One region of the Streptomyces sp. NPDC059989 genome, then DNA from elsewhere that is predicted to be linked to it. Evidence: riboswitches for the same ligand, from Rfam matches in the RefSeq annotation. Region 1 holds a riboswitch; the other holds the start of a gene.

Region 1 (4,255 bases):
CACCGTGAAGCCCTCGTCGACCAGGATCTCGGCGGCGTCCAGCAGCTCGACGCCGTCGGGCAGGAGGGTCCGCTCGTCCGCGACGACCTCCAGCTTGATCCAGTCGGTGCCCAGGGCCTCCCGGGCCAGCCGGGCCGTGAGTACCGCCTCGCCCGCGGTGAAGCAGCCCGCGGTGTTCGGCAGGACCGCGATGTCCAGCTTCGACAGGACGGACAGGACGGAGCCCTGGACCGTGGGGTCCAGGCGGCGCATCGCCACCGTGGTGAGTTCGGTGCCGGAGGTGACGAGGGCCCGTTCCAGGGTGTCCAGGCTCGGGGCCCCGCCCGTACCCATGATCAGGCGGGAGGAGAAGGTGCGGTCGCCGAGGGTGAAGAGGTCGTCTGCCATGCCCCTCAGCCTCCCTGGACCGCGGTGAGGATCTCGATCCGGTCGCCCTCGCCCACCGGCGTGGCGGGCCACTGCCCGCGCGGGACCACGGTCTCGTTGAGTGCCGCGGCCACGCCGGAGGGGGCCGTGGTCAGGATGGCGACCACCGCGTCGAGCGTGGTGCCGGCCGCGACCTCGCGCGGCTCGCCGTTGACGGAGACGGATACGGAGACGGGGAAGGTCATGCGTACGACTCCTGTCGTGCGGTGGAGAAGCGGCGCGGGGTGAAGGGGCGTGCGATGTCCGGCAGTTCGCCGGTGGTCAGCAGCTCCGCCATCACGTCGCCGGTGAGCGGGGTCAGCAGCACCCCGTTGCGGTAGTGCCCGGTGGCCAGGTGCAGGCCCGGCAGGTCGGTCGGGCCCAGCAGCGGGGCGTTGTCGGGGGAGCCGGGCCGCAGTCCCGCCCGGGTTTCGGTGAGGGGGAGTTCGGTGATGCCGGGCACCAGCTCGTGGGCGTCGCGGAGGAGTTCGTAGACCCCGCCCGCGGTGACCGTGGTGTCCCAGCCGAGTTCCTCGCTGGTGGCGCCGATGACGAGCTCGCCGTTCTCGCGCGGCACGAGGTAGACGTGGCTGCCGCGCACGACCGCCCGTACCGTCCGCGACAGGAACGGCGCGTACGCCGCCGGTACGGACAGGCGCAGGACCTGGCCCTTGACCGGCCGTACGGGGGCCACGACCTCGGGCGGTACGCCCGTCAGCCGGCCGCTGAGCGAGCCCGCCGCCAGGACCACCTGGTCCGCGCGCAGCTCCGTACCGTCGTCGAGGACGGCCCCGGCCGCCCGGTCGGCGGTGACGAGCAGCCGTTCCGCGGCCGCCCGGTGGAGGGCCACCCCGGCCCCCTCGCAGGCGGCCAGCAGGGCGGCCGCGAGCCGGCGCGGGTCGACCTGGTGGTCGCCGTCCACGCGCAGGCCGCCACGGACGCCCGGGGCCAGCATCGGCTCCAGGCGGCGGCACTCGCGGCCGGTGAGCCACTCGGACTCCAGGCCGCAGCGGCGCTGGAGGGCGTGCAGCTCGCGCAGGTGGAGCCGGTCGTCGGCGTCGAGGGCGACGGCGAGGGTGCCGCAGGCGCGGTAGCCGATGTCCATGCCGCCGGCGGCGTCGGCGAGTTCGGCGGCGAACTCCGGGTAGCGCTCGGCGGAGGCGAGACCCAGGCCCAGCAGGGCTTCCTCGCCGTAGTGCAGTTCGGTGACGGGGGCCAGCATGCCGGCCGCGACCTGGGCGGCTCCGCCGCCGGGCGCCGGGTCGGCGAGCACGGTGCGCAGGCCGCGCCGCGCCGCCCGCCAGGCCGTGACCAGGCCGATGATGCCGCCCCCGATGACGAGGACGTCGGATCCGTTTCGACCGGATCCGTTCCGAGATGAGTGCATGGGCGTCCAGCCCCTCCCTTCGCCGGCATGACCCGGATCAGGTTCGTACGGTCGGAGGCCGGCCAGCCTCCCTCTCAGCCCGGTGCGCCCGGACTCCCGCGATAGGTACGGTGGCCAGACTATCCCTGCCGCGGACGGCGGGTAAGGGGCACCTCTTCCTGACGGCCCGTCAGGTGATTAGGGTGTCCGGATGATCATGCAGATGGAACAGACCGAGAACGGCGTCGTGATCGTCGGCGCCGGAATGGCCGGGGTGCAGACCGCGGTCGCGCTGCGGGAGCAGGGCTTCACCGGCCCGCTGACCCTGCTGGGAGCCGAACCCCACCAGCCCTACGACCGGCCCCCGCTGTCCAAGGCGGTGCTGCTCGGCAAGGCCGAGGACTCCGCCTTCGACGTGGACTTCGAAGGGCTCGGCATCGAGCTCAGGCTCGGCACGGAGGTCACCGGACTGCGGGCCGCCGACCGCGAGCTGGACACCGAGGCGGGCCCGGTCCCGTACGGGATCCTCGTGCTGGCGACCGGCGCCGAGCCGATGACCCTGCCCGGCACCGCCGGCGTCCCGGGCGTCCACCTCCTGCGCACCCTGGACGACGCGGCGCGGCTGCGCCCGGTCCTGGCGCAGGCGCCGTCGACGGTGGTCGTCGGGGCGGGCTGGATCGGCGCGGAGTTCGCCACCGCGGCCCGGGAGTCGGGCTGCGAGGTCACCGTGGTCGAGGCCGCGGACCGGGTCCTGGCCGGGGCGATGCCAGCGGAGGTCGCCGAGCCCATGGCGGGCTGGTACGCGGAGGCCGGCGCCGAGCTGATCACCGGCGCGAAGGTCGCCGGGATCGAGGAGGGCCGGGTCCTGCTGGCCGACGGGCGGGCCCTGCCGGCCGGCGCGGTGGTGGTCGGCATCGGCGCCCGCCCCGCCACCGGATGGATGGCCGGGACCGGCGTGGAGCTGGGCCCCGACGGCGCGGTCCTCGCCGACGAGTACCTGCGCACCTCGCTGCCCGGCGTGTACGCCGTCGGCGACTGCGCCTCCTTCCCGTCCGGGCGGTACGGGAAGCGGCTGCTCGTGCACCACTGGGACAACGCGCTCCAGGGGCCGCGCACGGTCGCCGCGAACATCCTGGCCGGCGAGCCGGCCAAGGTCTACGACCCGGTGCCGTACTTCTGGTCGGAGCAGTTCGGGCGCTTCGTGCAGTACGCCGGCCACCACGGCGGGGCCGACACGATGCTCTGGCGCGGGGACCCGGCCGAGCGCGCCTGGTCGGTGTGCTGGCTGCGCGGCGGCGCCCTGGTCGCCGTCCTGGCGGTGGGCCGCCCGCGCGACGTGGCGCAGGGGCGGCGGCTGATCGAGACGGGGGAGTCGGTGGATCCGGCCAAGGTCTCCGACCCCGGGGTCGCGCTGAAGTCCGCCACCCTTTAGCGGGCCGGGCCGCCGCTGCGCGGAACGGTCCCCTACCCGCCCTTCCACCGTTCCCCGGGCTCCGCCCGGACCCACGCCTCAAACGCCGGCGAGGCTGCGTTTGGCTCCGGCCGGAGCGAAATCCAGCCCCTCCGGCGTTTGAGGAGCGGGGTCCGGGGCGGAGCCCCGTGTCCCCGGGGCGGGACCCGGACGGGGCGCTCCGAGTACCGGCGGCGGAGCCGAGATGGCAGGCTTGTGCCCGTGACCGAGATTGACGCAAAGATCGATGCCCTTGTCCCCTCCTGGCTGTACCTCCCCGACATCGCGGAGATGCTCGACGTCGAGGTGACCCGGGTCCGCCAGATGGTCAAGGAAGGTCAGCTGCTCGCCGTGCGCCGCGGCGAGAACCGCTCCCTCCAGGTACCCGCGCCCTTCCTCGACGGAGACAAGGTCGTCAAGGGCCTGGTCGGCCTGCTGACCGTGCTCCGCGACGACGGCTTCTCCGACGCGGAGATCCTGGAGTGGATGTTCACCCCGGACCCGACCCTGCCCGGCACCCCCGCCCAGGCGCTGAGCGAGAATCGCGGCACGGAGGTCAAGCGCCGCGCCCAGGCGCTCGCCCTCTGACCTGATCCGCATCCGCTCCACCGCGGTGTACGGGCCCCCGGGCCCGTACACCGCTTCCACCACGGGGGGTACACCCATGCAGCAGCTGTCCGACGCCCGGCTCTACCTGTGCACGGACGCCCGCAAGAAGCAGGGCGACCTCCCCGAATTCCTGGACGCCGTCCTGGCCGGCGGCGTGGACATCGTCCAGCTCCGCGACAAGGGCATGGAGGCCGGCGAAGAGCTCGAACACCTCCAGGTGTTCGCCGAGGCCGCACGCCGCCACGGCAAGCTCCTCGCCGTGAACGACCGGGCCGACGTCGCCCACGCCATCGGCTCCGACGTGCTCCACCTCGGCCAGGGCGACATCCCGGTCCCGGCCGCCCGCGCCATCCTGGGCGAGCAGGTGCTCATCGGCCGCTCCTGCCACGCCGAGGCCGAGGTCGACGCGGCCGTCGCCGAGCCCG
Region 2 (4,255 bases), on a different contig from region 1:
TGCGCCCAGCCGCGCGGCCGGTGCGTGGTGCGGCCCGGATCCACCAGCCGCAGCGCGGTCTCCCGCTTGCGCACGGTCCAGGCGTGCACTGCGAGGATCGCGCCGATCGCGGCGAACTGGACCATCGTCAGTACGGCGGCCGTCGGCAGGTCCAGGAGCTGCGCGGTCTGCCGGTAGACCTCCACCTCCAGGGTGGAGTACGAGGGGCCGCCCAGGATCAGTACGACGCCGAAGGAGCTGAAGGTGAACAGGAACACCATCAGCGAGGCGGCGGCCACCGACGGGGCCAGCGCGGGCAGCGTCACCCGCCGCCAGGCCGTGAACCGCCCGGCGCCCAGCACCCGGGCGGCCTCCTCCTGGCGCGGATCCAGCTGGGCCCACAGCCCGCCGACCGTGCGGACGACGACGGCGTAGTTGAAGAAGACGTGCGCGAGCAGGATCGCCCAGACCGTGGTGTCGAGCCGGATCCCCATCGCTTCGTCCATCAGCCCGCCGCGTCCCAGCAGCGCGAGGAAGGCGGTGCCGACGACCACGGTCGGCAGCACGAAGGGCACGGTCACCACGGCCCGCAGCAGCTGCTTGCCGGGGAACTCGAAGCGCGCGAAGACGTATGCGCCGGGGAGTGCGATCAGCAGCGTGAGCGCGGTGGAGGCGAGCGCCTGCCAGGTGGTGAACCACAGCACACCGGCGATGTCGGGCCGGGTCAGCACCTCGCCGATCCGGCCGAACTGCCACCCGTCGCCGGTCTTGAGGCCGCGCCCGACGATCGCGGCGACGGGGTAGGCGAAGAACAGCCCGAAGAAGGCGAGGGGCACGGCCATCAGGGCGAGCCGCACGGCGGTCGCCCGCGGCCCCTCGCGGGGGCCGGGGTCCGGCGCGGCGCCCCCCGGCGCCGCGCCCGACTCCTTGGTGCCGCCTACTTCACGACGAGCGAGGTCCATGCCTTGACCCACTGCTCACGGTTCTTGGCGATGGTCTCGGGAGCCACGTTCTCGGGCTTCTCGACCACCACACCGTGCTTGGTGAACAGCTCCGGCAGGGAAGCGTCCTTCGTCACGGGGTTCACGAACATCTGGAGCGGCATGTCCTCCTGGAACTTCTTGCTGATCAGGAAGTCCAGCAGGGCCTTGCCGCCCGCCTCGTTCTTCGCTCCCTTGAGCAGGCCCGCGAACTCGACCTGGCGGAAGCAGGTGCCGGTGGAGACACCGGTCGGGGCCTCGGCCGGCTGCGGCTCGCCGTACAGCACCTCGACCGGCGGGCTGGAGGCGTAGGAGACGACCAGCGGGCGGTCGCCCTTGGCCTTCTTGCCGCCCGCGGAGCCGGAGAACCGCTCGTTGTAGGCCTGCTCCCAGCCGTCGACGACCTCGACGCCGTTGGCCTTGAGCTTGCTCCAGTAGTCCTTCCAGCCCTCCTCGCCGTACTTGCCGACGGAGGCGAGCATGAAGCCGAGGCCGGGCGAGGAGGTCGCGGCGTTCTCGGTGACCAGCAGGTTCTTGTACTCGGGCTTGATCAGGTCGTCCAGCGTCTGCGGCGGGGCGATCTTCTTGTCGGCGAAGTAGGCCTTGTCGTAGTTGACGCAGATGTCGCCGGAGTCGATCGGGGTGACCCGGTGTTCCTTGTCGAGCACGTACTCGGGCTTGACCGCGTCCAGGCCCTTGGCCTCGTACGCGGTGAAGATGCCGTTGTCGAGGGCGCGCGAGAGGAGGGTGTTGTCCACGCCGAAGAAGACGTCGCCGCGCGGGGAGCCCTTGGTGAGGATCTCCTGGTTCAGCGCGGCGCCCGCGTCCCCGGACTTCAGGACCTTCACGGTGTAGCCGCTCTGCTGCTCGAACTCCTTCAGGACCGCCTCGGTCACGTTGAAGGAGTCGTGGGAGACGAGGGTGACGGTCTTGTCGGTCGCGCCCGCGGACTTGTCGTTCGCGTCGCCGCACGCGCTCAGCGTGGTGACGCCCAGCGCGGCCGCGAGCGCGGCGCCCGCGATCTTCTTGGTGGTGCTCACTGGTGAATTCCTCCTGGGATGTCCAGGAGAAGACGCGGCCCTGCCCGGCGCTCTGTGGGAGCGGACGCCGGGCAGGGCGCAACAGCTTGAGTGGTGACCGAACTTCCTACCCCGAATGACCGGGGCGAGGTTCAGAGGGTCTGCGGATGACGGTTGCCGCACTCTCAGCGCTGTGGCGCTCCCCTGTCGGAATATGAAATTGGTTCGGCCACAGGGTACCCCGTGGCCGAATGCGAGCCTTCGTGACCGAAATCTAGCGCTCGGAGGCGGCGAGCTGGCCGCACGCGCCGTCGATCTCCTGGCCGCGGGTGTCCCGTACGGTCACGGGAACGCCGTGCCGGGCGATGGCCTCCACGAAGGCCTTCTCGTCCTCGGGCCGCGAGGCGGTCCACTTGGAGCCCGGCGTCGGGTTCAGCGGGATCAGGTTGACGTGGACGCGCTTGCCCTTGAGCAGCTTGCCCAGGAGGTCGCCGCGCCAGGCCTGGTCGTTGATGTCGCGGATCAGGGCGTACTCGATGGAGATCCGGCGGCCGGACTTCTCGGCGTACTCCCAGGCCGCGCCGAGCACCTCGCGGACGTTCCAGCGGGTGTTCACGGGGACCAGGGTGTCGCGCAGCTCGTCGTCGGGCGCGTGCAGCGAGACGGCGAGGCGGCACTTGAAGCCCTCGTCGGCGAAGCGCAGCATGGCCGGGACCAGGCCGACGGTGGAGATGGTGATGCCGCGCTGCGACAGGCCCAGGCCGTCGGGCTCCGGGTCGGTGAGGCGGCGGATGGCGCCGACCACGCGGTTGTAGTTGGCCAGCGGCTCGCCCATGCCCATGAAGACGATGTTCGACAGCCGGGCGGGGCCGCCGGGGACCTCGCCGTCGCGCAGGGCGCGCATGCCGTCGACGATCTGGTGCACGATCTCGGCGGTGGAGAGGTTGCGGTCCAGGCCGGCCTGGCCGGTGGCGCAGAACGGACAGTTCATGCCGCAGCCGGCCTGCGAGGAGATGCACATGGTGACCCGGTCGGGGTAGCGCATCAGCACGGACTCGACGAGCGTGCCGTCGTGCAGCTTCCACAGGGTCTTGCGGGTGGTGTCGTCGTCGCACGAGATGTGCCGGATGACGTTCATCAGGTCCGGCAGCAGCTCCTGCTGGAGCTTCTCGCGGGAGCCCGCCGGGATGTCCGTCCACTCGGCCGGGTCGTGCGCGTACCGCGCGAAGTAGTGCTGCGAGAGCTGCTTGGCCCGGAACGGCTTCTCGCCGATCGCGGCGACCGCCTCGCGGCGCTCGGCCGGGGTCATGTCGGCGAGGTGCCGGGGCGGCTTCTTGGCCCCGCGAGGGGCGACGAAGGTGAGCTCTCCCGGAACAGGGCGGGCCATGGCTGGTACTCCTCGTAAGACGAAAGGCGCGCCGCAGAAGCAGCGCGCCCTTCAAGAGTAACCGCCCGGACGGTATCAGCCCGTGCCGACGAAGGCCGCCAGCAGCAGCCAGACCACCGGGGCGGTCGGCAGCAGCGAGTCGAGCCGGTCCATGATGCCGCCGTGGCCGGGGAGCAGGGTGCCCATGTCCTTGATCCCCAGGTCACGCTTGATCATCGACTCGCCGAGGTCGCCCAGGGTCGCGCTGACCGCGACCGCCAGCCCCAGCAGCAGGCCCTGCCACCAGGAACCGTGGTCGATCAGGAACTCCATGCACAGCGCGCCGGCCGCCATGGCGAAGGCCACCGCTCCGAACAGCCCCTCGCGGGTCTTCCCGGGGCTGATGCGCGGTGCGAGCTTGGTCTTGCCGAAGCGCCAGCCGACCGCGTAGGCCCCGGTGTCGCTGACCACGGTCAGCACCAGGAAGGTGACCACGCGCTGCGGCCCGTCGTGGGCGGTGAGCAGCATCGCGACGAAGGTGGCCAGGAAGGGCACGTAGAACGCCGCGAAGACACCCGCGGTGACGTCCTTGAGGTAGTCCTCGGGCGGTTCGGTCATCCGCCAGACCAGGACCGCCAGGGCGGTCAGGGCCATGGCGACCCAGGCGCCCTCGGCCCCCCGGACGTATCCGGCGATGACCATGGCCGCGCCGCCGACCGCGAGCGGAACGAGCGGGGCCTTGATGCCCTTCTTCTCCTGCAGCCGGGAGGTGAGCTCCCACAGGCCCACGACGACCGCGACGACGATGACGCCGACGAAGACCGCCTTGACGATGAACAGCGAAGCGAAGATCACCGCGCCGAGGCCGACGCCGACCCCTATGGCGGCACGCAGGTCCCGCCCGGCACGCT

Evidence for each region. A riboswitch is a leader RNA that binds a small molecule or an ion and turns the genes downstream of it on or off. The one in region 1 is predicted to bind thiamine pyrophosphate.
Region 2: another riboswitch for thiamine pyrophosphate. It lies ahead of ACFWBN_RS15120 (thiamine ABC transporter substrate binding subunit); the one in region 1 lies ahead of thiO (glycine oxidase ThiO).

What each region holds. Positions count from the first base shown of each region.
Region 1 is NZ_JBHWUO010000084.1:18,138-22,392, reverse strand. Features, by position in the region: gene ACFWBN_RS37595 (thiazole synthase) at 1-387, opposite strand, end outside; gene thiS (sulfur carrier protein ThiS) at 393-611, opposite strand; gene thiO (glycine oxidase ThiO) at 608-1,792, opposite strand; TPP riboswitch at 1,790-1,902, opposite strand; gene ACFWBN_RS37580 (NAD(P)/FAD-dependent oxidoreductase) at 1,989-3,203, shown strand; gene ACFWBN_RS37575 (Rv2175c family DNA-binding protein) at 3,444-3,809, shown strand; gene thiE (thiamine phosphate synthase) at 3,886-4,255, shown strand, end outside.
Region 2 is NZ_JBHWUO010000014.1:80,778-85,032, reverse strand. Features, by position in the region: gene ACFWBN_RS15125 (ABC transporter permease) at 1-821, opposite strand, end outside; gene ACFWBN_RS15120 (thiamine ABC transporter substrate binding subunit) at 917-1,999, opposite strand; TPP riboswitch at 2,085-2,194, opposite strand; gene rlmN (23S rRNA (adenine(2503)-C(2))-methyltransferase RlmN) at 2,253-3,365, opposite strand; gene ACFWBN_RS15110 (phosphatidate cytidylyltransferase) at 3,441-4,255, opposite strand, start outside.